DNA from 3 places in the Streptomyces platensis genome. Region 1 is predicted to be linked to each of the others. Evidence: riboswitches for the same ligand, from Rfam matches in the RefSeq annotation. Region 1 holds a riboswitch; each other region holds the start of a gene.

What was found. Region 1 has a riboswitch for cyclic di-AMP ahead of CP981_RS35395 (C40 family peptidase). Riboswitches for the same ligand answer to the same signal wherever they lie in the genome.
Region 2: another riboswitch for cyclic di-AMP. It lies ahead of CP981_RS18330 (M23 family metallopeptidase); the one in region 1 lies ahead of CP981_RS35395 (C40 family peptidase).
Region 3: another riboswitch for cyclic di-AMP. It lies ahead of CP981_RS28870 (M23 family metallopeptidase); the one in region 1 lies ahead of CP981_RS35395 (C40 family peptidase).

Annotation. Positions count from the first base shown of each region.
Region 1 covers NZ_CP023691.1:8,006,632-8,011,156, forward strand. The annotation lists gene CP981_RS35370 (8-amino-7-oxononanoate synthase) at 1-140, shown strand, start outside; gene CP981_RS35375 (ATP-binding protein) at 421-849, shown strand; gene CP981_RS35380 (LysR family transcriptional regulator) at 1,057-1,974, opposite strand; gene CP981_RS35385 (LysE family translocator) at 2,046-2,696, shown strand; gene CP981_RS35395 (C40 family peptidase) at 2,887-3,360, opposite strand; cyclic di-AMP (ydaO/yuaA leader) riboswitch at 3,365-3,550, opposite strand; gene CP981_RS35400 (hypothetical protein) at 3,840-4,148, opposite strand; gene CP981_RS35405 (ATP-dependent Clp protease proteolytic subunit) at 4,155-4,525, opposite strand, start outside.
Region 2 covers NZ_CP023691.1:4,166,590-4,171,114, forward strand. The annotation lists gene CP981_RS18320 (hypothetical protein) at 1-29, shown strand, start outside; gene CP981_RS18325 (aldo/keto reductase) at 97-1,119, opposite strand; gene CP981_RS18330 (M23 family metallopeptidase) at 1,307-2,416, opposite strand; cyclic di-AMP (ydaO/yuaA leader) riboswitch at 2,428-2,582, opposite strand; gene CP981_RS18335 (DUF2332 domain-containing protein) at 2,867-3,991, shown strand; gene CP981_RS18340 (PP2C family protein-serine/threonine phosphatase) at 4,012-4,525, opposite strand, start outside.
Region 3 covers NZ_CP023691.1:6,512,037-6,516,561, reverse strand. The annotation lists gene CP981_RS28875 (GntR family transcriptional regulator) at 210-899, opposite strand; gene CP981_RS28870 (M23 family metallopeptidase) at 1,160-1,960, opposite strand; cyclic di-AMP (ydaO/yuaA leader) riboswitch at 1,973-2,128, opposite strand; gene CP981_RS28865 (M16 family metallopeptidase) at 2,340-3,722, opposite strand; gene CP981_RS28860 (M16 family metallopeptidase) at 3,761-4,525, opposite strand, start outside.

The DNA of each region.
Region 1 (4,525 bases):
GACTCGCGGTCGGCTGCTTCCGGCCGCCGTCCGTGCCCGACGGGATCTCCCGGCTGCGGCTCACCGCCCGCGCGGATCTGACGGACGCCCAGCTCGACACGGCGGTCGGCACGATCGTGGCCACGGCGCCGACGGCCTGACGCGTACGGCGTTCCGGGGCCGGCCGCCGTCGTCGGCCCCGCTCCTGCGGGCCTCCCGGAACCCGCTGGTGCGGTCCGCCCAAATCCGTTCTCGCAGGGCAGAGTTCACCGCAACGAGCGATAGGGCTCCGTATATGTGGGTGGATCGGGTATCTCATCGCCGGCGGGGGTGGCAGTCTGGCGCCCAGCAGAAGCCCGAGGCCGCACCGGTGTCCGGAGCGGCATCCCGGGTCCGGTGCGCACCGGACCCGGGCCTCGGTGGGAAAGGGACGGCGCCTCGATGGCAGACCACCAAGCATCCTCACTGACTCTGCCGAGCGCCCCCGCCTCGGTCCGCACCGCCCGCAGCCACGCCCTCACCGTGCTCGCCGAATGGGGCCTGCCCGCCGACTCCGCACTCGCCGACTCCCTCCGGCTGATCGTCTCCGAACTCGCGACCAACGCCGTCGTGCACACCTTCGGCCGGTCGCCGGACTTCACCGTCGAGCTGCGGCTGGAGCGCGACGAGCAGCTGCGGGTCGGCATCACCGACAGCCATCCCCGCCACCCGCGCCGACTGCCCGCCGCCGTCCAGCAGGACAACGGCCGGGGCCTGGTCATCATCCGCTGCCTCGCCGCGGAAGCCGGCGGCCGGCTCTCGGTCGTCCCCACCGACTCCGGCGGGAAGACCGTCTGGATCACCCTGCCGTGGCAGAACACCGTCCGCTGACGACCTCTGCCGCACCCGGCGGCACCTAGGGGGTGTCCGCAAAGTCCCGTCGTCCGCCCGGAGGGCGGGGCTCGCGGCGTCTGGTGCGTGCGCTCGCAAGGCGGAGGGTCGTCCTCGTAGTGGGTCTACGTGGACGATCCGACAACGCAGCGAGCGTGCGTGCCAGACGTCGCGAGCCAGGCGGGACTTTGCGGACACCCCCTAGGGCTACGGCGTGGGGGAGTGGCGGGTGAAGGCTCCGCGCAGCAGGGCGCGCAAGGTGTCCGCGGCCGGGGCGCCGCCGTCGGGGCGGTAGGCCACCGAGATCCGGCGGAGCAGCTCCGGCGGGTCCAGCCGGCGGACCCCCAGCGGGGTCACGGAGCCCTCCGCCATCATCTCCGGGACCACCGCCACCCCGAGCCCCGCGCTCACCAGCGCACACACCACCGCATAGCTAGGCGACTCGCAGCGCACCGCCACACTCGCCCCGGCGGCCGCCAGCACCGCCTCCACGGCACGCCGGTTCGGGTTGGCCGGTGCCATGCTGACCAGCGGCTGACCGGCCAGCTCGGCGAGCGGCAGACGTCCGGCACCCGCCGACAGGGCATGGCCCGGCGCGGTGACCAGCACCAGTTCCTCGGTCAGCAGCGGTTCGAGCCGCACCCCCTCCGGCGGCGGCATCGCCTCGCCCGGCACATACTCGTGCGTCAGCGCCAGATCGACCTCGCCCAGCGCCACCGCTGCGGTGGCCTGCGGAGGTACGTACTCCGTGACGCTCAGCTCCACATCGGGGTGCGCGCGCCGGAACGCGTTGAGCGCGGGCGGCAGCAGATGCGTCCCGGCGGTCATGAACGTGCCGACCCGCAGTCGGCCGCCGGACAGCCCCGTCAGCCGGGACAGCTCGTGCCGCGCCTGCTCCAGCTCGTCGAGCACCCGCCGGGCCCGTACGAGCAGCAGCTCACCGGCCGCCGTCAGCCGCGCCCCGCGGTGGTGGCGCACCAGCAGCGCCGTCCCGGCCTCCCGCTCCAGCTTGGCGAGCTGCTGGGAGAGCGCGGGCGCGGTGTAGCCCAGCCGGTCGGCGGCTCTGCTGATCGAACCGGCCTCCGCCACCGCCACCAGAGCGGCCAGCCGCGTGGGGTCGTACATAAGAACCTCTTTAGGCCCCCCAAGAACATTGCCACTCCCCATTAAAGGCTCTGACCAGCGAAACTGCTCCCATGGACGGACAGCTGATGGCCTTCACCGGAGTCGCCGCGGGCATGGTCGCCATGCCGGGCGCGGACTTCGCGGTCGTGGTGCGCCACGCACTCGACTCGCGCCGGGCGGGGGTGGCGGCCGCCGTCGGAGTGGCGGGCGGGCTGCTGGTGCACACCGCACTGGCGGTCGCCGGGCTCGCGGCCGTGCTGGTGGCCGTGCCCGCGCTCTTCGGCGCCGTCCAACTCCTGGGCGGGGTCTATCTGTTGTACCTCGGCGTCGGTGCGCTGGCCGCTGCCGTCCGCCGCAGGGGGACGCCCGGCGATGCCGCGACCGCACCGGCCGACAGCCCGGCCGCCCGCCCGGCCACCGCGGGGCGAAGCCTGCGCCAGGGCTTCCTGACCAACGCCCTCAACCCCAAGGCCCCGGTCCTCTTCCTCAGTCTGCTGCCGCAGTTCGTCCCGGCCGGCGAGCCCGCGCTGCCGCGCACGCTGCTGCTCGCGACGATGGTCGTGGCCATGGCCCTGGTGTGGTTCCCCGCCGTCGCTCTGCTCGTCGACCGCCTGGGCAGCTGGCTGCGCCGCCCCCGGGTCACCCGCGCCCTGGAAGCCGTCACCGGAGCGCTGCTCACCACACTGGGCGGCATCCTGCTCGTCGAGGTCGTACTGGCCTGAAGGACGGGCACGGGCAGGCCGGCGCACCCCGGTGTCCCGCGGCGACGGCGGGGCAGCACCGTCACCGAGCCGTCCGCGGGCGGGAAGCTTCCGCGCGCCGCAGCCGTCAGCAGTGTGCTCAGTGGTGAGGTAACCCGGCCAAGTTGGCCAATCCCACTGGTAATTGATCACACGTGAGACGAAATGCCGGTCAGCCCACACGTCCATAGGACACCGCGCCACTCCAGATCCGTTCCAGCCGCACCACGCTCCCGGCCTTGGGCGCATGCCACATCCGGCCCCGGCCCGCGTAGATGCCGACGTGGTAAATGCCGCGTGCGGAACGGAAGAAGACCAGGTCACCGCGTCTGCGCACGGAGGCTGGGACATGCCGGGTGCGGACGTACTGTGCGGCGGCGGTACGGGGCAGCGCCCGCCCGGCGCGCTTGAACGAATACAGCGTCAGGCCCGAACAGTCGAAGCGGTACGGCCCTTGGGCGCCGTATTGGTAGGGCGCGCCGCTCTTGGAGGCCGCGATCCGCAGCGCGTAGGCGGACACCGTCGCGGCTTCGGCGTTCCCGGTCTCTCCTGGGGAGACGGTTGTCCCGCCCAGGGTGACCAGCGTCAGAGCGGTGACGGTGCCGGCGCGCGCCAGCAGATTCGGCGTATGCATGCGCACAGTCATGCGCAAACCCTTCGTCAGCCGCCTGCGAAGGAAGACCTGTCGGGTTCGGGCAGGCGAAGATGCCCGGCCGTGCGTACGGCTTCACCCCAAGGAGCCCTCGGCCATAAGGCCGGGACCCCGTCCTGCTCGGGTCCTCCGCTCCCGCCGATCCACAACGTCGACCGGACATCCGGTACGGCGGCGGGATTAGGCGCCCGTCCGGACCGCCCCGTCGCTGTGGCGGGGTCTTGCCGTCGAAGGGATCGTCACGCACCCGCCACCAGAATTCCGAGCTGAAAATGCCGTATGTGACATGCGTCACACTTCGCCTGAATGGTTACTTTTGTTCCCTCATGCGCTGAGGCGCGGAGCGTCGCAGCCCCTGGACCAGGGGCGAAACATCAAAGGTCCAAGGAATTGCCTCTCCCCGCGCAATTCGTCGCCTCCTCACATCGGGCCCGGACGCTACGCCGTATGCGCAGCTCCGTGTGCGTGTCGCGTCAACTCTCCGTGGCCGGCGGCATCGTCACGAGCCCGGCCCGGCGCTCGCCCTCCAGTACCCGGAGCGCCCGGGCCAGGGTCTCGCGGTGCAGCTCGCTCTCGCCCCGGTCGTGCATCAGTGTCAGCGCGTCGCGCAGTCCGGCGGCCTTGCCGACCAGTGCTTGGGCGGCCCGCAGTCCGGTGTAGGTGTCGCCGCCCCGGGCCGGGTTGATCCTGCCCAGCAGGTCGAGCACCTCCAGGTAGCGGTCGATCAGGTCGCCCTCGGCCCGTGTCAGGGCGGGCAGTGGCGGAAGTTCCGGCAGCAGCATCCGGGCTCACCGCTCGCCGAGTTGGGGGGCGGACTGCTTGCGCTGACGGGTGAGTGCGTCGATCAGGCCGTACTCCCGGGCGGCTTCGGCGTCGAAGATCTTGTCGCGCTCGATATCGGCGGCGATCCGCTCCCGGGGCTGTCCGGTGTGTTCGGCCAGCATCCGCTCCAGCATGTCGCGGGTGCGCAGCAACTCCTCGGCCTCGATCTGGAGATCGGTGGCCTGGCCCTGGACGGGCTCGTGGAGCGAGGGCTGGTGGATCAGGATCCGGGCGCCGGGCAGGGCCAGCCGCTTTCCGGGGGTGCCGGCGGCCAGCAGGACCGCGGCTGCGGAGGCGGCCTGCCCCAGACAGATGGTCTGCACATCGCACGACACGA
Region 2 (4,525 bases), 3.8 Mb from region 1:
CGTGGGCCGTGGTGGATCGCCGGAAGTAGGGCGGGGAGGACGGGAGGGGGAGGAAGCGGGCGGGCGTGGATCGCTTCCTCCCCCTCGCAGGCTGGGTCAGGCCGAAGCCTCTCCCAGCAGCTTGAGTTCCTCCTCCGTAAGCGCCACATCGCCCACCGCCAGCAGGGCCGGGAGTTGGGACACCGTGCGGGCGCTTGCGATCGGCGCCGCGACGGTGGGCCGGCCGGCGAGCCAGGCCAGGGCGACGGTGGCGAGTTCGGCCTCGTGGGCGGCGGCGACGGTGTCGAGGGCCTGGAGGACGCGGCGGCCGCGGTCGGTGTCCGCGTACTTGGCGGCGCCTCCGGAGCGGGCGCTGTCGACAGCGGTCCCCGGGCGGTACTTGCCGGTCAGGAAGCCGGAGGCGAGGGCGTAGTACGGCACGGCGGCCAGGTCGTGGCGGGCGGCCACCTCGGCGAGTTCGCCCTCGTAGGTGTCGCGGGAGACCAGGTTGTAGTGGGGCTGGAGGGCCACATAGCGGGCCAGGCCCTCGCGGGCTGAGCAGGCCAGGGACTCCTCCAGGCGCTGCGCCGAGATGTTGGAGGCGGCGATCTCGCGGACCTTGCCGGCCCGGACGAGGTCGTCGAGGGCGGTGAGGAATTCCGGGACCTCGACCGACTCGTCGTCGTAGTGGGTGTAGTAGAGGTCGATGTAGTCGGTGCGCAGACGGGTGAGGGAGGCGTCGACCGCGGCCTTGATGGTGGCCGGGGACAGCCCCTTGTAGTCCGGGAGGGCGCCGACCTTGGTGGCGATGACGACCTCGGAGCGATTGCCGCGGGAGGCCAGCCAGTTGCCGATGACGGTCTCGGATTCGCCGCCCTTGTTGCCGGGGACCCAGTACGAGTAGGCGTCGGCGGTGTCGATGAAATTGCCGCCACCCGCCACATACGCGTCGAGCACGGCGAAGGACGTGGCTTCGTCGGCCGTCCAGCCGAAGACATTGCCTCCGAGGGACAGCGGGGAGACGGAGAGCGAGCCGAGGGGCGTGCGGCCGAGGGGGCTTCGGGGGCCTGGAGTCCCTGCGGTGTCCTGAGTGCCTGCGATGTCTGAAGCGCTGTGTGAGGCGCTGTGTGAGGCGGTCATACGTTGGTGCAGCGTCGGGGGAAGAGGAGATATTCCTTCCTCTTCCCCCAGGTGCGCGCAAAGGGCAACTACCGCTAGCGACTTGCCGGTTGAGGGCGCGCTTCAGGCGGGCGCTTCCGGCCGGCGCTGCACCGTTGGCCCTGCGTTGCGGCCGTCGGTTACGCGTTGAGCCCGTCGGTTACACGGGTCAGACATTGAGCCCGTGATCGCGGAGCCACGGCATCGGGTCGATCGGGTCGCCGGCGCCGGGGCGTACCTCCAGGTGGAGGTGGGGGCCGGTGACATTGCCGGTGGCGCCGACGCGGCCGATGACGTCGCCGGTGCTGACCTTGCCGGAGGTCTTCACCATCGAGGACAGGTGGCAGAACCAGAGTTCGGTGCCGTCGTCGAGGGTGAGGACGATGCGGTAGCCGTACGAGCCGGCCCAGCCGGCCTGGGTGATGGTGCCGGAGTGCACCGCCTTGACGGGGGTGCCGGTCGGCGCGGCGAAGTCCTGTCCGGTGTGGTCGGCGGCCCAGCGGTCGCCGGCCTGGCCGAAGCCGGCGGTGAGTGTGTAGGAGGACACGGGGGCGATGAAGCTCTTCGCCAGTTTGGCGAGGCGCTCGGCCTCCGCCTTCCGCCGGGCCGCTTCCTCCGCCTCGCGCTTGGCCTCCATCTCGGCCGCCTTCTTGGCTGCTGCGGCCTTTTCGGCCGACTTCTGGTGGGCGGCGGCTTCCGCTGCGGCCTGCTGGACAGCGGCCTTTTCGGCGGCCTCACGGGCCTCCTGCTCGGCGTTCCCCTGCTGCGCGTCGGCCTGCTGGAGGATGCGGCTGCGCAGCGCCTCACCGGCGCCCGCGGCGTTACCCGTGTCCGCGCCCGTCCCCATGGAAGCGACGGTGGCCGTGCCGTCGGCGGGAGCCGAGGCGGCGTCGGCGGCCGCGGGGCCGTCGTCGGATATCAGGTCGCCGATGCCGGGAAGCTCCTTGGCGTCCGGCAGCTTCTCGGAGAGATCGTCGGCCATGCCGCCGATGTCGGGCATCGAGATCGGCACCGGCGGACGGTCCTCGGCCGAGGCCATGCCGCTCGCGCCGACCGCCGCGATGACGCCGACACCCAGGACGGTGCCGCCGCGGGCGAATCCGCCGCCGCGCTGCTTGGCGACGCGGTGCTTGCCTCGAACGGAACGGGTGGATTCCTCGGTGGGATTCCATTCCTCCCACGGTCCGTCGCCGTCATCGACACCGGGGCCGGGGAAGGCACCTCGGTCATCGAGCTCGTAGGCGGACGGGTCCTCGGGGGTAGGCCTGTTGGACGCCACGGGGGCGCACTCCTTTCCTTCCTTCTCGCCTACCGGGTTAGCTGACGGGTTCGGAGCAGGAAGGTCTCCTACGGACGCCCACTGGCGGAGGGCGTCCGATTCACCCCAAGGAAGTGGTTCCCCGGTTCCCTAGGTGCAGTTCGAAGTGCTTGGGGGTGCGTGAAAAGCGCGTGCGGGATTCGGCGTCGGCGCGCGGTGCCGCCTCGGGCGACGGCTGGGACGACCGCGCTGCGTTATCGGACAGTAATAGAGACGGCGACCGAATTCCAAGCGTTCCCACGAATCCGTATGCGCTGTGCGCAAGCCACCGCGCGGCCTTTTCGGCCAGCAGGGCAGCAATCCGGGCGAGTTGGCCCGCCACCCCTAAACGATCTCGCGCGGATTGTGTGCCAGTCGTTATGCACAGGGGTGCCCCTCAGTTACGGAGGGTGAGAGCAGTAACGTCGGATCATGGTCGTCAACGTCGGGAACACCGGGAACGCCGGACGGGCTGCCGGTAACGCGTGGGGAGTGGCGGAGCGGTACCGGGAGTTCTCCTGGTGGGAGGCGCGCGGCCGGTCGGACGCACACGAGGAGCTGAGCGCGCGGATCAGCCAGGACCCGGAGTTCTGCGATCTGCTGTCCGGCTCGCTGCCCGCCGGCCACAAACAGCAGCCGGACCTCCTGCTCGCCGCCGTCCGCCATCTCGACGGCCCGCACGCCGAAATGGGCCCGCGCGGTGCGGCCGCGTACGGACGCTGGCGCGAGTGGACGATCCGGCACTGGGACGAGGTGCGCGCGGTGTTCATGCAGCGCGCCACGCATACCGGCGAACCGGCCCACTGCGCCACCCTGCTGCCGCTGCTCGCCCGTCTGCCGCAGCCGCTGGCGCTGCTGGAGGCCGGCGCGTCCGCGGGGCTGGGTCTGCACCCCGACCGCTATCGCTACCGGTACGAGGCCGACGGCGGAGACGGGGCGGGCGACGTCCTCCGGGCCGAGCTGGGGGCCCCGGAGAGCCCGCTGGTGTTGACCTGCCGTACGGGAGGGGCGGCCGACGAGCTGCCCGAACGGCTGCCGCAGATCGTCTGGCGGGCCGGCATCGACCTGGACCCGCTCGACCCGGTGGACGAACGGGACGATCTGCGCTGGCTCCAGGCGCTCGTATGGCCGGGCGACGGGGAGCGTGCGGCCCGGCTGTCCGCGGCCGTCGACGCGGTGCGGCCGGCGCCGCGGCCGCGGATGGTGCGCGGCGATCTGATCGACGAGCTGCCCGCGCTCGCCGCCGAGGCACCGCCCGAGGCGACGCTGGTCATCTTCCACAGCGCCGTGCTGCCCTCTCTCCCGCCCGCCCGCCGCGAGGAGTTCGTGCGTCTCGTACGGTCGCTGCTGGAGGGGCGGCCCGGCGGCGGCCACTGGATCTCCCACGAGCACCACTCCGTGCTGCCGTGGATCACCGGCTCCGCACCCCACGCGCCCCGCCCGGGCGACGCCCGGCACCTGACCCTCGCACTCGACGGACGCCCGGTCGCGGTCACCGGCCCCCACGGGCAGAGCCTGCACAGCCTGTCCGGCGCGAGGGACAGCCTGCGGCGCTGAGCGGGCTCGGGGGCCACCACCTACGCCCCCATGGGCCGCTGCACCGCCAGCAGCGCCATGTCGTCGGCCGGCGCGCCGCCCGTATGCCGTGCCACGTCCTCCACGAGGGTGTCCACGAGGACGTCCGGGCCGGGGAACCGGCAGCCGCGCAGTTTGCCCGACGGGTTGTAGTAGCGGCCGAGCAGGTCCCGGGCCCCGGTCACGCCGTCGGTGAAGAAGAGCAGCAGTGCCCCGGCCGGGAAGAACGACTCGTCCGGCCGGTCCGGCCGGCTCGCCATCTCGCCCAGCCCGAGGGGCGGCGCCGGCGCCTCGGGCAGCAGTTCGCGCAGCCCACCGTCCGGGGTGAGCAGCAGCGGGGACGGGTGGCCCCGGTTGAGCACTCGCAGAACGGACGGCCCGTCGGCGGGGATCTCGGCCAGAACGGCAGTGGTGAACCCCTCGGCCTGCTCCGCCCCCGCACACCGCCCGCCCTCCCGCCGCAGCGCCCGCTCCAGCCGGCCCGCCACCGCCCCCAGGGTGCGCTCCTGTTCCGCG
Region 3 (4,525 bases), 1.5 Mb from region 1:
TGGGAATTCCGGGACGCCCGCCATCCGGGGGCGATGGCGAACGATATTCGGGGTCGACCGCGATCTGAGAGCCACCCGCAAAGGCACACACCATTAAGCGCACGCAGCGCCGGCGGAAATAGGCACGCCAAATGCAGGCACGGATCGAATAACGTACCGCCACGCGCCGCAGCTGTCGATTTCGCGCCTCTTTGTATACGGGGCGATTGTTAAGGGCGGACGCGTGCCGTGTTGACGGGCCGTTTCGGATCCCTCACCTCGGGGGCGGTGGGGCGCCGCAGCCGGTAGACGGGGAGCGAGCGCTCGACATGAGCCGCCATCAGGGCGCGCGCCCGTTCCGCGTCTCCCCGGGCCACCGCGTCCAGCACCGCGCCGTGTTCGTCCCAGGACTCGCCGGCCCGGGACGGCGGTTCCACCGTGTACATCCACTCGATCTTGCGGCGCAGCTGGGTCAGCAGCGCGGTCAGGCTGGGGCTGCCGACCGCCTGAGCCAGCGTTTCGTGGAACCAGCCGTCCAGTTGGCGCAGATCCGCGGGGTTGCCGTGACGGGCCCGCTCGCGGCCGAGCCGTACCAGGCCGCGGAGCACCTTGAGGTGGGCCGGGCTGCGACGGGCGGCCGCGCGGGCGGCGCCCAGCGGCTCCAACAGGGCGCGGATGTCCAGGAGGTCGGCGGCCTCTTGCTCGGTGGGCTCGGCGACACAGGCGCCCGCGTGGTGGCGGGTGGTGATGAAGCCCTCGGACTGAAGGGTGCGCAGCGCTTCGCGCACCGGCACTCTGGAGACGCCGTAACGGGCCGCCAGGATCTCCTCGATCAGCCGGCTCCCCGGCGCCAGCGCACCGGAGACAATGTCGTCGCGAATCGCCGTGCACACCGCATGCGCGGAAATATGGCCTCGCATCTTCCGTGCCTCCGCCGTAATCCCCTGGAAACGCCGCCGGTCGGCGACTTTTCCGTGACTCTATTCGACCGGCACGGCTTTTCCGACGGCGCCTGGTTATTCATGGATAACTTTTGGCCGGAAGTCGCGGGCCCGCGGCGTAACCGGTGCGCGCACCGCACTCCGGATACGCCGGAGCCCCGGCCGTGGGACCGGGGCTCCGGAAGGACGCTCGGCGTGTGGCAGGCCCCGTAGGGGGCGCGGCACCGGCGCGACACGGATCAGACGTTGACGCCGTGCCCGCGCAGGTAGGAGACCGGGTCGATGTCCGAGCCGTAGTCGGCGCCGGTGCGGGCCTCGAAGTGCAGGTGCGGGCCGGTGACGTTGCCGGTGGCGCCGGAGAGGCCGATCTGCTGGCCCGGGGTGACCTGCTGGCCGACCGAGACACCGAGCGACGACAGGTGGCCGTACTGGGTGTACGTGCCGTCGTTCATCTTGATCACGATGTTGTTGCCGTACGAGCCGCCCCAGCCGGCCTCGACGACGGTGCCCGAGCCGACCGCGTGGACGCTGGTGCCGGAGGCCGCGTGGAAGTCGATGCCGGTGTGGCTGCCGGAGGACCACAGGCCGCTGGAGGCCTTGTAGGAGGTGGAGACGTAGGAGTCGGAAATCGGGGCGACGAAGGCGTTGAGGCGCTTGCGCTCCGCGTCGCGGGCGGCGCGCACCTTGGCCTCGTGGGCGGCCTTGGCCTTCTTCTTCGCCGCCTCGGCACGCCGCTTGGCCTCGTCGGCCTGCTTCTTGGCGACGGCCTCGGCCTTCGCCCGCGCCGCGGCGATCTCCGCGTCGGCCTGCTGCGCGTCGGCCTGGGCCTCGACACGGCTGGCGGTCTCGTCCCCCAGCACGACGGCCTGCTGGAGACCGGTGTCGTGCGGGCGTGCCTCGTCCGTCGCGGCCAGCGCCGGCGAGGCCACGGAAGCGACCACACCACCGGCCGCGAGGGTGGCTATGCCGGCGATGTTGCGGCCCGTCTTGACGGGACGGCTCGTGCGACGGTGCTTCCCGGTGGCACGGATGAACGCCATGTGCTGGCTTGTCCTTTCCCTCCTTCTCGCCTACCGGGTTAGCTGACGGGTTCGGAGCAGGAAGGTCTCCTACGGACTCCTCGGAGAGGAGCCCGATTCACCCCAAGGGACATATGGGTCCCCGGCTCCCCTGGCTCGCGCCGTACGGGGACTCGGCGATGACTGCCCGGTGCCACTGTTGTGGCGGACTTGTGACGAACAGCCGGACCGACGCTAAACGGGGCAACTTTCAATCGGCAAACAGATCAGCGCTTTTGTGCGGGATGCCACAAGAACCGCGGCACCAGCCGCGATAAACCGGACATACAGCGGCTCCCGTGGCCGATAAGCACCACGGGAGCCGCATGTCGATATATGACCTTCCGTCACCACGGCGGGGCTAGCCGCTGACGACGGTCACCTCACCGATGCCCAGCGCCTTGACCGGCTCGGCGATCTGTGCCGCATCGCCCACCAGGACCGTCACCAGCCGGTCCACGGGGAAGGCGTTGACCGCCGCCGCGGTCGCCTCGACCGTGCCGGTCTCCGCGAGGCGGGCGTACAACTGCGCCTGGAAGTCGTCCGGCAGCTGCTGCTCCACCTGGTCGGCCAGGGTGCCCGCGACGGCCGCCGCGGTCTCGTACTTCAGCGGCGCGACCCCGACGAGGTTCTGCACGGCGACATCCCGCTCCTCGTCCGTCAGCCCCTCTGCCGCGAGGGTGCGCAGCACCTTCCACAGGTCCTCGAGCGCCGGGACGGTGGAGCCGGTGTCCACCGAGCCGCTGATGGCCAGCAGGGCGGCGCCCGTGGACCCCTCGGGGGAGGTGGGGGCGGTGGAGCGCAGCACCTGGCCGAAGGCCCGCACTCCGTAGGTGTAGCCCTTCTCCTCCCGCAGCACGCGGTCCAGACGGGAGGTGAGGGTGCCGCCCAGGCAGTACGTGCCGAGGACCTGTGCGGGCCACACCCGGTCGTGCCGGTCGGCACCGATACGGCCGATGAGCAGCTGCGTCTGGACGGCCCCGGGGCGGTCCACGATCACCACCCGGCCGGTATCGTCGGCGACGATCGGCGCGGCCGTCAGCGGCTCGGCCGTGGAGCCGGTCCAGGCGCCGAGGGTGCCGGCGAGCGCCGCGTCGAGGTCGACGCCGGTGAGGTCACCGACGATGACGGCGGTGGCCGTGGCGGGCCGTACATGGGCGTCGTAGAAGGCACGGACGGCCGCGGCGTCGATGCGTGCGACGGTCTCCTCGGTGCCCTGCCGGGGCCGCGACATGCGGGCGGTGGCCGGGAACAGCTCCTTGGACAGCGCCATCGCGGCACGGCGGGCCGGGTTGGCGAGCTCGTGCGGAATCTCGTCGAGGCGGTTGCGGACCAGCCGCTCGACCTCGCTCTCCGGGAAGGCGGGCGCCCGCAGCGCGTCGGCGAGCAGGCCGAGCGCGCGGTTCAGCCGGGACACCGGCACTTCGAGGGAGACCCGTACGCCGGGGTGGTCGGCGTGCGCGTCCAGAGTGGCGCCGCAGCGTTCCAGCTCGGCGGCGAACTCCTCCGCGTCCAGCGTGTCGGTGCCCTCGGACAGCGCACGCGCCATGATCGTGGCGACGCCGTCCAGGCCCGCGGGCTCGGCATCCAGCGGCGCGACGAGATTGATCTCGACGGCGACGACCTGCTGGCCGGGACGGTGGCTCGTCAGGAGGGTGAGCCCGTTGGGGAGTTGGCTGCGCTCAGGGGCAGGGAAGGCCCACGGCTTGGGCGCGCCCCCCTGGGGCTGCGGGTGGAAGTCCATGGTGCTCACGGGGGAATCGGCGTGGGTGGTGGCGTCGCTCACTGGTCCGCCTTCCCTTCCTCGGTGTCGGCGGCGTCGGTCGGCTCGGTGGGCTCGTAGACGAGCACCGCGCGGTTGTCGGGGCGCAGCCGGGCCTTGGCGACGGCCTGCACCTCCTCCGGGGTGATGTCCAGCACGCGCTGGACGGCGGTCAGCGCGAGCTGCGGGTCACCGAACAGGACGGCGAAGCGGCACAGTTCGTCGGCGCGGCCGCTGACCGTGGCCAGCCGGTCGAGCCATTCGCGCTCCAGCTGGGCCTGCGCCCGCTCCATCTCTTCCGGCGTCGGCCCCTCGGCGGCGAACCGGGCCAGCTCCTCGTCGACCGCGCGCTCGATGTCGGGAACCTCGACCCCGCCGGACGTCTTCACGTCCAGCCAGCCCAGCGAGGGGGCGCCGGCCAGCCGCAGCAGGCCGAAGCCGGCCGCGACGGCGCTGCGGTCGCGGCGCACCAGCCGGTTGTACAGGCGCGAGGACTCGCCGCCGCCCAGGACAGTCAGCGCCAGGTCCCCGGCGTCCGCCTCACGGGTGCCGTCGTGCGGCAGGCGGTAGGCCGCCATCAGGGCGCGGGAGGGCACGTCCTCCTCGACGACCTCGCGCAGCTCGCCACCGAGGACGTCGGGCAGGGTGCCGTCCCGGGGCGGCTGCTTGCCGTCGTGCGAGGGGATCGAACCGAAGTACTTCTCGATCCAGGCCAGCGTCCGCTCGGGGTCGATGTCGCCGACGACCGACAGGACGGCGTTGTTGGGCGCGTAGTACGTGCGGAA